3 regions of the Cedecea sp. NFIX57 genome follow, and region 1 is predicted to be linked to each of the others. Evidence: predicted binding sites of a transcription regulator. Region 1 holds the regulator's gene; each other region holds the start of a gene.
What was found. Region 1 encodes sigma-54, which starts transcription at its own class of promoters, with help from an activator protein. Its sites were predicted from a motif close to GTTGGCACANNTTTCGCTNT; they were not measured.
Positions count from the first base shown of each region.

Region 2: B9Y90_RS03935 (pyridoxal-phosphate-dependent aminotransferase family protein) is a predicted target of sigma-54. The motif match lies at 1,707-1,726, and genes of this name have one in related genera.
Region 3: glnA (glutamate--ammonia ligase) is a predicted target of sigma-54. The motif match lies at 2,183-2,202, and genes of this name have one in related genera.

Region 1 is NZ_FXAS01000008.1:86,315-90,511, forward strand. It holds gene kdsC (3-deoxy-manno-octulosonate-8-phosphatase KdsC) at 1-26, shown strand, start outside; gene lptC (LPS export ABC transporter periplasmic protein LptC) at 23-595, shown strand; gene lptA (lipopolysaccharide ABC transporter substrate-binding protein LptA) at 564-1,115, shown strand; gene lptB (LPS export ABC transporter ATP-binding protein) at 1,122-1,847, shown strand; gene rpoN (RNA polymerase factor sigma-54) at 1,896-3,329, shown strand; gene hpf (ribosome hibernation promoting factor) at 3,352-3,639, shown strand; gene ptsN (PTS IIA-like nitrogen regulatory protein PtsN) at 3,721-4,197, shown strand, end outside.
Region 2 is NZ_FXAS01000004.1:2,273-6,469, reverse strand. It holds gene hpxK (allantoate amidohydrolase) at 1-416, opposite strand, end outside; gene B9Y90_RS03935 (pyridoxal-phosphate-dependent aminotransferase family protein) at 416-1,657, opposite strand; gene B9Y90_RS03930 (MurR/RpiR family transcriptional regulator) at 1,844-2,683, opposite strand; gene B9Y90_RS03925 (gamma-glutamyltransferase family protein) at 2,806-4,197, shown strand, end outside.
Region 3 is NZ_FXAS01000036.1:13,145-17,341, reverse strand. It holds gene typA (ribosome-dependent GTPase TypA) at 89-1,912, opposite strand; gene glnA (glutamate--ammonia ligase) at 2,289-3,698, shown strand; gene glnL (nitrogen regulation protein NR(II)) at 3,836-4,197, shown strand, end outside.

The DNA.
Region 1 (4,197 bases):
ATGAGGCTAAAGGGCAATCCATATGAGCAAGACCAAACGTTGGATTATTTTCCTGCTCGCCATTGCGGCATTAGTGCTTATCGGCCTGAATCTGACGGAGAAGGACGAACCTAGCGTAACCGTTAACAACGACACGCCGACTTACCAAAGCGAATTCTCCACAACGGTCGTATACAACCCGCAGGGCGCGTTGAACTATAAGCTTATTGCTCAACACGTTGAATACTTTTCCGATACTGGCATTTCATGGTTCACTAAGCCGGTCATGACTCAGTACGATGAAAATAAAATCGCCACATGGGAAATTCACGCGGATCGCGCCAAACTTACCGATGATAAAATGCTTTATTTGTACGGCAACGTCATCGTCACAGCGCTAACGCCTGATTCTCAGTTACGCAAAATCACGACGGATAATGCGCAGGTGAATTTAATCACTCAGGATGTCGCTTCTGACGATCTTGTTACCCTGTACGGCACCACATTTAACTCCAGTGGCCTGAAAATGCGTGGCAATTTACGCAGCCAAACTGCACAGCTGATTGAAAAGGTTAAGACCTCTTATGAAATCCAAAATAAACAAACTCAGCCTTAAACTTGTTCTGCTTGGTTCGCTCTTTGCCGCACCTTTGTCTGCCTGGGCACTGACGGGTGATACCGACCAACCTATTCATATCGAATCCGACCAGCAGTCTCTCGATATGCAGGGCAACGTCGTCACCTTCACCGGCAATGTGGTTGTGACCCAGGGCACGATCAAAATCAACGCCGATAAAGTCGTTGTGACCCGCCCAGGCGGTGAACAAGGCAAAGAGGTGATTGATGGCTATGGTAACCCTGCTACTTTCTATCAAATGCAGGACAACGGTAAGCCGGTAAAAGGCCACGCCTCAACCATGCATTATGAATTGGCTAAAGACTTCGTTGTGCTGACCGGCAACGCTTACCTTGAACAACTGGACAGCAACATCACCGGCGACAAAATCACCTACCTGGTGAAAGAGCAAAAAATGCAGGCGTTTAGCGAGAAAGGCAAACGCGTGACCACCGTACTGGTACCGTCTCAGTTGCAAAACAAAAACGGCCAGCAACCGGCACCGAAAAAGAGTAACTGATTCGTTATGGCAACTTTAATTGCGAAAAACCTGGCCAAAGCCTACAAAGGCCGCCGCGTAGTCGAAGACGTCAGCCTGACCGTTAAATCAGGTGAAATTGTGGGGTTACTCGGGCCGAACGGTGCCGGTAAAACTACGACGTTTTACATGGTGGTGGGGATCGTGCCACGCGATGCGGGCAACATCATTATTGATGAAGAAGACATCAGCTTACTGCCACTACATGCTCGCGCGCGTCGCGGCATCGGTTATTTGCCGCAGGAAGCGTCCATTTTCCGTCGCCTGAGCGTATTTGATAACCTGATGGCGGTACTGCAGATTCGTGACGATCTTACGTCAGAGCAGCGTGACGATCGCGCTAACGAGCTGATGGAAGAGTTCCACATTTCGCACCTGCGCAACAACCTTGGGCAGTCGCTCTCCGGCGGTGAACGTCGCCGCGTTGAAATCGCCCGCGCGCTGGCGGCCAACCCGAAATTCATTTTGCTGGATGAACCCTTTGCCGGGGTTGACCCTATTTCCGTTATTGATATCAAACGCATCATCGAGCACCTGCGTGACAGCGGCCTCGGCGTGTTGATTACCGATCATAACGTCCGCGAGACGCTGGCCGTCTGCGAACGCGCTTACATCGTTAGTCAGGGGCATCTGATTGCCCACGGCACACCGGAAGAAATCCTTGAAGACGAGCAAGTTAAGCGAGTCTATCTGGGCGAAGAGTTCAGACTCTGATAGGGTGGGAAGTCTTACACGACTTATTTGAGGAAGTTTGCTCTGAACATGAAGCAAGGTTTGCAATTACGGCTTAGCCAACAACTTGCTATGACGCCCCAGCTGCAGCAGGCCATTCGTCTGCTACAGCTCTCAACGTTAGAGCTTCAGCAAGAACTCCAGCAGGCACTGGACAGTAATCCATTGCTTGAGCAAACCGACCTGCATGATGAGATCGATACTCAGGAAATGCCTGAGAGCGAAGCAATGGATACCCGTGAAGCCCTCGAGCAGAAAGAAATGCCCGATGAGCTGCCTCTGGATGCCAGTTGGGATGAAATTTACACCGCCGGTACCCCTTCAGGGACAGGAACGGACTATCTGGACGATGAGCTACCGATCTACCAGGGTGAAACGACCCAGTCACTCCAGGATTACCTGATGTGGCAGGTCGATCTGACACCATTTTCCGATACGGATGCCGCTATTGCGACGTCTATTGTCGATGCGGTGGATGAAACCGGGTATCTCACTGTTCCACTGGAAGACATTCTCGAGAGCCTGGGCCACGACGATGTCAGCCTTGACGAAGTGGAAGCCGTCCTCAAACGTATCCAACGTTTTGATCCCGTCGGCGTTGCCGCGCGGGATTTACGCGATTGCCTGCTGATTCAGCTTTCTCAATACGCCAAAGAGACCCCATGGCTGGCGGAAGCCCGGCTTATCGTTAGCGATCATTTAGATCTGCTGGCAAATCATGACTTCCGGACGTTGATGCGCGTCACGCGTATCAAAGAGGACGCGCTTAAAGAGGCCATGTGCCTGATTCAGTCTCTTGATCCCCGCCCTGGCCAGTCGATCCAAACGGGTGAACCTGAGTACGTTATCCCTGATGTACTGGTGCGCAAACACCTGGCGCGCTGGGTTGTAGAGCTTAACGCAGACAGCATCCCGCGTCTCAAAATCAACCAGCAATATGCAGCCATGAGCGGCAATACGCGCAATGACAGTGACTCGCAGTTCATCCGCAGTAACCTGCAGGAAGCGAAATGGTTGATCAAAAGCCTGGAAAGCCGCAATGATACGCTATTGCGCGTGAGCCGCTGCATTGTCGAACAGCAGCAGGCCTTCTTTGAGCACGGTGAAGAGCACATGAAGCCGATGGTGCTGGCCGATATTGCTCAGGCGGTGGACATGCATGAGTCGACAATCTCCAGGGTGACCACTCAGAAATATTTGCATAGCCCACGCGGCATCTTTGAATTGAAATATTTCTTCTCCAGCCACGTCAATACCGAAGGCGGCGGTGAAGCCTCCTCCACGGCAATTCGGGCGCTGGTGAAGAAGTTAATAGCTGCGGAAAACCCCGCCAAACCGCTGAGCGACAGTAAGTTAACCTCAATGCTGTCAGATCAAGGTATCATGGTGGCGCGCCGCACAGTTGCGAAGTACCGAGAGTCTTTATCCATTCCACCGTCAAACCAGCGTAAACAGCTGGTGTGACTTCACCGATAAGGAAGACACTATGCAGCTCAACATTACGGGACAAAACGTCGAGATCACTGAGGCACTACGTGAATTTCTGAACTCGAAATTTGCCAAACTGGAGCAGTACTTCGAAAGAATCAACCAGGTCTATATTGTATTAAAGGTGGAAAAAGTCACCCATACAGCGGATGCTACGCTGCATGTGAACGGTGGAGAACTGCATGCCAGTGCCGAAGGCCAGGACATGTATGCGGCGATTGACGGCCTGATTGATAAACTGGCCCGACAGTTAACGAAACACAAAGATAAACTAAAACAACACTGATAATCCGGGCATCCGATGTGCATATGGCCGGCCCGCTGCTTAAGTAGCGGGCCGTTTGCACAAAAGTGCTTAGGTGAACTTATGATGAACAACGATTCCGCTCTACAACTGAGCAATGTCCTTAACCAGGAATGTACTCGCAGTGGCGTCCACTGCCAGAGTAAAAAACGTGCGCTGGAAATCATCAGCGAACTGGCAGCCAAGCAGCTTGGTCTTCCACCACAGGTCGTTTTCGAAGCCGTACTGACCCGTGAACGTATGGGCAGTACCGGCATTGGCAACGGCATCGCTATTCCTCACGGTAAACTGGAGGAAGATACGCTCCGCGCCGTTGGCGTCTTTGTTCAACTGGAAACGCCAATCGCTTTTGATGCCATCGACAATCAACCGGTTGACCTGTTATTTGCGCTGCTGGTACCGGCTGACCAGACAAAAACTCACCTGCACACGCTTTCCCTGGTGGCCAAGCGTCTGGCGGATAAAACTATTTGTCGCAGACTGCGCTCAGCCAGCAGCGACGAAGAGCTTTACCAGATAATTACTGAAACAGAAGTCGAT
Region 2 (4,197 bases), on a different contig from region 1:
AACCGGGTGCCCTCTTCATCGCCAAAGCCGACAATTTCGATAGCCTGTTCGAGCTGGGTATTGTTTTGATAAAGGTAGGCGACAACTTCCAGGGCGCACAGAACGCCGAGCATCCCATCGTAGCGACCCGCATTGCGTACCGTATCAAGATGGGACCCCAGCAGAATCGCCTTCGCGCCTTCTTGTCTGCCCTCATAGCGCCCACAAATATTGCCGACCGCATCCTGCCAGGTCGTCATGCCGAGCTGCTCCATCCAGCCGGCCACCAGCTGATTCGCCCGCAAATGCTGCACCGAAAGGTAAACGCGGGTCAGCTGGCCCGCGCTTTCGCTGATAGCGGCCAGTTGGTCGGCTCTGTCCATGACGCGCTGGGCGGCAACCGCGGCATAGTTAGCATCCATAAGCGGCGCGCCCATTAACGGGCACCCTGTGCGTAAACGTTCCACGCCGCCTGCATCGCTTCACCCTGCACGCTTTTAAAGCCGAGGCGGTTAAGCACCGCTTCCAGCGCGGTGAGCGTTTGCAGCACGCAGTCTTTACGGGCGTTATAGCCCATGGTGCCGATGCGCCAGATTTTGCCCTGCAGCGGGCCGAAGGAGGTGCCGATCTCGATATGGAAATCTTCCAGCAGGAGTTTACGCACTTCTTCGCCGTGAACCTGAGTCGGGATAGTCACGCCGAGGACGTTGTTCATCTTGTGCTTAAGGTCGCCAAAGGTCTCCAGCCCCATGCCCTGGATCCCCGCCACCATTGCTCTGCCATGTAATTCATGACGGGCAATGCCTTCATCCAGACCTTCTTCCAGGATAACGCGGGCGCATTCGCGGGCGGCAAACAGCATGCTCGTCGCTTCCGTGTGGTGGTTCAGGCGTTCTGGCCCCCAGTAATCCATGATCATGCCCAGATCGAAGTAGTTGGAGTAGATCATCTCTTCGTCCCCGTCCTGATGGGCGGCGGTGCGAATGCCTTCTTCCACGCATTTACGGCGGCGAATTGCCTCTTCCATCTGCGGGCTAAGGGTGACCGGTGAGCTGCCCGACGGGCCGCCCAGACATTTTTGCAGCCCGGCGGAAACGGCATCCAGTCCCCAGGCATCGGTGAGCAGTTCGTTCCCGCCAAACGACGCCGTGGCATCGGTGTAAAACAGCACGCCGTGGCGGCGGCAGATCTCACCCAGTTCGGCCAGCGGCTGCAGCATCGTGGTGGAAGTATCGCCCTGCACGGTCAGCAGCAGGCGAGGTTTCACCGCTTTGATGGCGTCTTCGATTTGCTGCGGGCTGAACACTTCACCCCACGGCACTTCAATGGTGTGCACTTCAGCGCGGCAGCGGCGGGCAATCTCACACAGCAGGTGACCAAAGCGGCCAAACACTGGCACCAGCACTTTATCGCCAGGGCGAATAGCCGACAGTAAAATGGCCTCGATCCCGGCGCGGGAAGTGCCGTCCACCAGCATCGTCCACTTGTTTTCCGTGCGGAAGAGCTGGCGGTACAGCACCATCACCTCATTCATGTAACCCGTCATCACCGGGTCATACTGGCCGATAAGCTGGCTCGCCATGGCACGCAGCACGCGCGGATCGGCATTGATCGGGCCTGGCCCCATCAGCAAACGGTGCGGCGGATTGATCTGGGAAAACTGCTGAATATCAAACATGGCGATTCCTTGAGTCTGAGATTGAAACAAAAGATTCTTATAATCATCTTTTGCAACTAATGTGCCAGCCGCAGGCAAAATTTTTTCCGGCTGACAGACCTAAGCCAGCGCGGAAAAACAGGTTTGGGTAAAAACGATGAACTCTTTTGGCTCACCCGAACTGTGCAGCTGCACCAGTGAGGAGCATTAACGCTGTTCGAGCTCGTCCAGCTCTGTATACAATTCAGCGATATTATGGATACGCTGACGCCCGCTGGTCAATGATTCATGCAGTACCGCGTTAGCCAGTAAATTCACCAGGCTCATGGCGCTGCTGTAGCTGTCGAACGCCGAAACGCTATCGAGCGGCGCGCTCAAATGCCAGCCAGAGTGGGTGGTCAGCCCCACTGAACCGGGCTCACTCAACACCACCAGCGGTATACCGCGCTGCTGCAGGCTTGCCAGCAGCGGCTTGATAATGCGTGTCCGGCGGCGAAATGCCACGGTGACGACGCAATCTTCCGGGCCAATATCCACCAGCTCTTCCGCCAGCGTCTGCCCCGGCTGCGGGAGCAAATGTACGCCGCTGCGCACCTGCAAAAGCTGCTGGCGCAAGTGCATCGCCACCGGCCAGGAGTTACGCATCCCGATGATAAACAGACGCTTCCCGGTCACAAGGGCAGTGACCACTTCGGCAAAAGGGCCTGCTTCCAGCTGATTCACCAGTTGAGTAAGGTTCGCCATTTCCTGCTTGTAATGGCGCGCCAGCAGCGTGTTGCCCTGCACGGCATCGCGGTTTTCCGTCAGCGGCATCCCGCTCTGGCGCAGGGTACGAAGTTCTTCGCGCATATCCTTGTAGCGCTCATAACCTAAGCGCTTAAACAGGCGACTCACGGTGGCCTTGGACACACCTGAAAGCCGCGCCAGCTCAGCGCTGTTGTAGCTGATCAAGTCATCAAAATGGTCAACGATGAACGAGGCCACGCGCTGCTCCTGTGGGGAAAAAAGCGCCCATGACGCCCGCAACCGCTCGTCTAACTGTTTCATGCTGACTCCTGTAACTTTTGTTTCATCGAAGCCTGACACAGTGAAACGATCCTCGTCAACCTGGAACATCTCTTGCTTCTGATTTCCCTATCCGAGCGGAATTCCTGCAAGAGAAGAAAAATATGCAAAGCAATATGGCCCCCGGTGGTATGGCGGTGACGCCTCACCATCTGGCCTCTGAAAGTGCGCTCTCCGTCCTGCGTCAGGGCGGCGATGCGATTGAAGCGATGGTCGCCGCAGCCGCTACTATCGCGGTGGTTTATCCGCATATGAACGGCATAGGCGGGGACGGATTTTGGCTGATTGTTCCGCCTGAAGGCGAACCCGTTGCCATCGACGCCAGCGGCGCTGCCGGCTCACTGGCATCGCTGGATTTCTACCGGGGAGAACGCGCCATTCCCCATCGCGGCACTCGCGCTGCATTGACCGTGCCCGGCACGTTGAGCGGCTGGGCAGAAGCGCTAAAAGTGTCGTCAGAGCTTGGCGGCGGGCAGTTGCCGCTTTCCCGCCTGATGGCAGACGCTATTCGCTATGCGGCGGACGGGATCCCGGTCACCGCCTCTCAGGCGAACGCGACACAAAGCAAATACGCCGAGCTGGTTGATATTCCCGGTTTTGCCGACACGTTCCTGCAGCGTGGTGAAGTGCCCGCGATCGGGAGTCGTTTCACGCAGCCCCTACTGGCCGCGACCCTGACGCGAATGACGGTTGAAGGCCTGGACAGTTTCTATCGTGGCCCTCTGGCCTCAATCATTGCCGAAGAGCTGGCCGAACTGGGGCTGCCAGTCACAGCGGCCGATCTGGCCGCACACCGGGCCACTCGTACCAAACCGCTTCGGCTTGAGCACCAGGCCGGGGAAGTTTTTAACCTCGCCCCGCCGACGCAAGGGCTGGTCTCGCTGGCGATCCTCGGCATTACCGACCGCCTGTCGATGGCAAACGCCAGTGAAGTTCAGACCGTACACCGCATCGTGGAAGCCACTAAAAAAGCCTTTGCGCTTCGCGACACACATATCACCGACCCGCGCCTGATCGCGACCTCAATACAAAATCTGTTAGATCCCGAAGAGCTGGATCTGCTGGCCGCGAAAATTGACGACCAAAGCGCCGCCCCGTGGGGTAAAGGCAAAGGCCCCGGCGACACGGTCTGGATGGGCGTTATAGACGGTAACGGCCTGGCTGTGTCGTTTATCCAGAGTATTTATCACGAATTCGGCAGCGGGGTTGTGCTGCCTAAAAGCGGCGTGCTGTGGCAAAACCGCGGCGCTTCTTTCAGCCTCGATGCAGAGCATCTGCTAGCGCTGGCGCCGGGCAAAAAACCGTTCCACACCCTGAATCCGGCGGCGGCCAGGCTCGCCGATGGCAGAACGCTGGTTTACGGCTCGATGGGGGGCGACGGGCAGCCACAGACACAGGCCACAATCTTTACCCGCTATGTGCTTCAGGGCGTTGATTTACAGGAGGCGATCTCCGCCCCGCGCTGGCTGCTCGGCCGCACCTGGGGGCAGGTTTCC
Region 3 (4,197 bases), on a different contig from region 1:
AGAGGAAGGCGAGGTTGCGCATTCTAAGGCAGAAATAAAAAAACCCCGCCTTTACAGGCAGGGCTTCAGCAGACTGCAGAAAAGAAACTTAAGCTTCTTTGCTACCACGACCCGCACGTTTACGGTCGTTTTCAGTCAGGTGGCGCTTACGAATACGCACGGACAGCGGGGTCACTTCTACCAGTTCGTCGTCATCGATGAACTCCAGAGCTTGCTCCAGGGTCATTTTCTGCGCAGGAACCAGAGTGGTCGCTTCGTCAGTACCGGAAGCACGCATGTTGGTCAGCTTCTTACCGGTCAGGCAGTTAACGGTCAGGTCGTTAGAACGACTGTGGATACCGATGATCTGGCCTTCGTAAACCTCAGCCCCGTGGCCCAGGAACAGCTTGCCGCGATCCTGCAGACCGAACAGTGCAAACGCAACCGCTTTACCCTGACCGTTGGAGATCAGCACGCCGTTCTGACGCTGGCCCACTTCGCCCTGACGGATATCGTCATAGTGGCTGAAGGTGGAGTATAGCAGACCGGTACCGGAGGTCATGGTCATGAATTCGTTACGGAAGCCGATCAGACCACGACTTGGGATAACGTAGTCAAGACGCACGCGGCCTTTGCCGTCTGGATTCATGTTTTTCAGGTCGCCTTTACGCTCACCGAGCGCCTGCATCACGGAACCCTGATGCTGCTCTTCAACGTCCAGAGTCACGTTCTCGAACGGCTCTTGTTTGCGGCCGTCGATTTCGCGGAAGATAACTTTCGGACGGGATACCGCCAGTTCGAAACCTTCGCGACGCATGTTTTCAATCAGAACGGACAGGTGCAGTTCACCACGACCGGAAACGCGGAATGCGTCCGCATCTTCGGTTTCTTCAACACGCAGCGCAACGTTGTGAACCAGCTCTTTGTTCAGACGATCAAGAATCTGACGAGAGGTTACGAACTTACCTTCTTTACCGCAGAACGGAGAAGTGTTGACGTTGAAGAACATGGAAACGGTTGGTTCATCTACGGACAGCGCCGGCAGCGCTTCAACATTTTGCGGGTCGCAAATGGTGTCGGAGATGTTCAGCTCGCCCAGGCCGGTGATAGCGATGATGTCGCCAGCTTCAGCTTCGGTAGACTCGATACGCTCCAGACCCAGGTGGGTCAGCACTTTACCGACTTTACCGTTACGGGTTTTCCCTTCGCTATCAATGATAGTGATCTGCTGGTTTGGCTTCACTTTACCGCGTTTGATGCGGCCGATGCCGATAACACCAACGTAGTTGTTGTAGTCCAGCTGGGAAATTTGCATCTGCAGTGGACCATCAAGGTCAACGCTTGGTGCCGGTACGCGATCAACGATAGCCTGGTACAGCGGGGTCATGTCTTCCGCCATATCAGTGTGATCCATACCCGCGATACCGTTCAGTGCGGATGCATAGATGATTGGGAAGTCGAGCTGTTCGTCGGTCGCATCAAGGTTAACGAACAGGTCAAAGACCTGATCCACAACCCAGTCAGGACGCGCGCCAGGGCGGTCAACTTTGTTGATAACCACGATCGGCTTCAAACCATGGGCAAACGCCTTCTTGGTTACGAAGCGCGTCTGCGGCATTGGGCCATCCATTGCGTCAACCACCAGCAGAACGGAGTCAACCATTGACATTACGCGCTCAACTTCACCACCGAAGTCGGCGTGTCCTGGGGTATCAACGATGTTGATACGGTAGTCATTCCATTTGATAGCGGTGTTTTTAGCGAGGATGGTAATCCCACGCTCTTTCTCCAGGTCATTGGAGTCCATCACGCGTTCAGTAGTTTCAGCACGCTCACTGAAGGTACCAGACTGCTGCAGCAGCTTATCAACCAGGGTAGTTTTACCGTGGTCAACGTGCGCGATGATGGCGATATTACGCAGATTTTCGATCACAACTTTGCCTCAGGCATTAGAAATAGCGCGTTATTGTACACGTATTAATCGAAGGACAGAACAGGATCACAAAGAACCTTTACAAACAATGCAGAAAGTAAGGGTTTGTGATCGCTTTCACGGAGCTAAAAAGGGAGCCATAACGTAAATTGCACCAATATGGTGCTCAGGTTTCATACTGAAGCACTATATTGGTGCAAATTATTCATCCTGGTGCAGCCCTTTTGCACTATGGTGCGCATGATAGCGCCTTTTTAGGGTGATTTAAAAGTTGGCACAGATTTCGCTTTAAACATTTTATGGCGAAAAGCCACATTAAGAAGTGTTTGATTACCTCGTTACCACGACGACTACACCAATCCGGGAGAGTTTAAGTATGTCCGCTGAACACGTTTTGACGATGCTGAATGAGCATGAAGTTAAGTTTGTTGATCTGCGCTTTACCGACACTAAAGGTAAAGAACAGCACGTCACTATTCCTGCTCATCAGGTAAATGCTGACTTCTTCGAAGAAGGCAAAATGTTTGACGGCTCCTCGATTGGTGGCTGGAAAGGTATCAACGAATCCGACATGGTGCTGATGCCAGATCCAACCACAGCGGTCATCGACCCGTTCTTCGCGGACTCTACCCTGATTATCCGCTGTGACATTCTCGAGCCAGGCACCATGCAGGGCTACGACCGTGACCCGCGTTCTATTGCAAAACGCGCTGAAGACTACCTGCGCTCTACCGGCATCGCAGACACCGTTCTGTTCGGGCCAGAGCCAGAATTCTTCCTGTTCGACGATATTCGTTTCGGCAGCTCTATCTCCGGCTCCCACGTTGCTATCGATGATATCGAAGGCGCATGGAACACCGGCACCAAATACGAAGGCGGTAACAAAGGCCACCGTCCAGCGGTGAAAGGCGGTTACTTCCCAGTGCCACCGGTCGACTCTTCTCAGGACCTGCGTTCTGCTATGTGTCTGACCATGGAGCAAATGGGCCTGGTTGTTGAAGCTCATCACCACGAAGTGGCGACCGCTGGTCAGAACGAAGTGGCAACCCGCTTCAACACCATGACCAAAAAAGCTGACGAAATTCAGATCTACAAATACGTTGTACACAACGTGGCTCACGCTTACGGCAAAACCGCGACCTTTATGCCAAAACCAATGTTTGGCGATAACGGTTCCGGCATGCACTGCCACATGTCCCTGTCCAAGAACGGCGTAAACCTGTTCTCTGGTGACAAATATGCTGGCCTGTCTGAGCAAGCGCTGTACTACATCGGTGGTGTTATCAAACACGCTAAAGCAATCAATGCCCTGGCGAACCCAACCACCAACTCCTACAAGCGTCTGGTCCCAGGCTACGAAGCTCCAGTTATGCTGGCTTACTCTGCCCGTAACCGTTCTGCTTCTATCCGTATCCCGGTTGTTGCGTCTCCGAAAGCACGTCGTATCGAAGTGCGCTTCCCGGACCCAGCGGCTAACCCATACCTGTGCTTCGCAGCGCTGCTGATGGCGGGTCTGGACGGTATTAAGAACAAGATCCACCCAGGCGAAGCCATGGACAAAAACCTGTATGACCTGCCGCCAGAAGAAGCGAAAGAGATCCCACAGGTTGCTGGCTCTCTGGAAGAAGCACTGAATGCACTGAACGAAGACCGTGAGTTCCTGACTGCGGGTGGCGTATTCACCGACGACGCTATCGATGCTTACATCGCACTGCGTATCGAAGAAAACGACCGCGTTCGCATGACTCCGCATCCGGTAGAGTTCGAGCTGTACTACAGCGTCTAATTGAAGTTGTTTTTTGTTGCCGTGGAAACTTTGGCCCATCTTCGGATGGGCTTTTTTCTCCATCGGATCCCTCTGTGACGCTGTTTTTTGTCACCCAAATACTATAATGCACTAAAACGGTGCACGGAGACTGCTGTATGGCAACTGGCGCGCTGCCCGATGCTGGGCAGATTCTGAATTCTCTCATCAACAGCATCCTGCTCGTGGATGACGAGCTGGCGGTTCATTACGCTAACCCTGCGGCTCAGCAATTGCTGGCGCAGAGTTCACGCAAGCTGTACGGCACACCGTTGCCGGACCTGTTGAGTTATTTCTCGTTGAATATAGGCGTCATGCAGGAAAGCCTGATGGCAGGCCAGGGGTTTACCGACAACGAGGTAACGCTGGTCATTGATGGCCGATCGCACATTCTCTCTCTGACGGCGCAAAAGCTTCCGGAAGGGTACATCCTGATGGAAATGGCGCCGATGGATAATCAGCGTCGATTGAGTCAGGAACA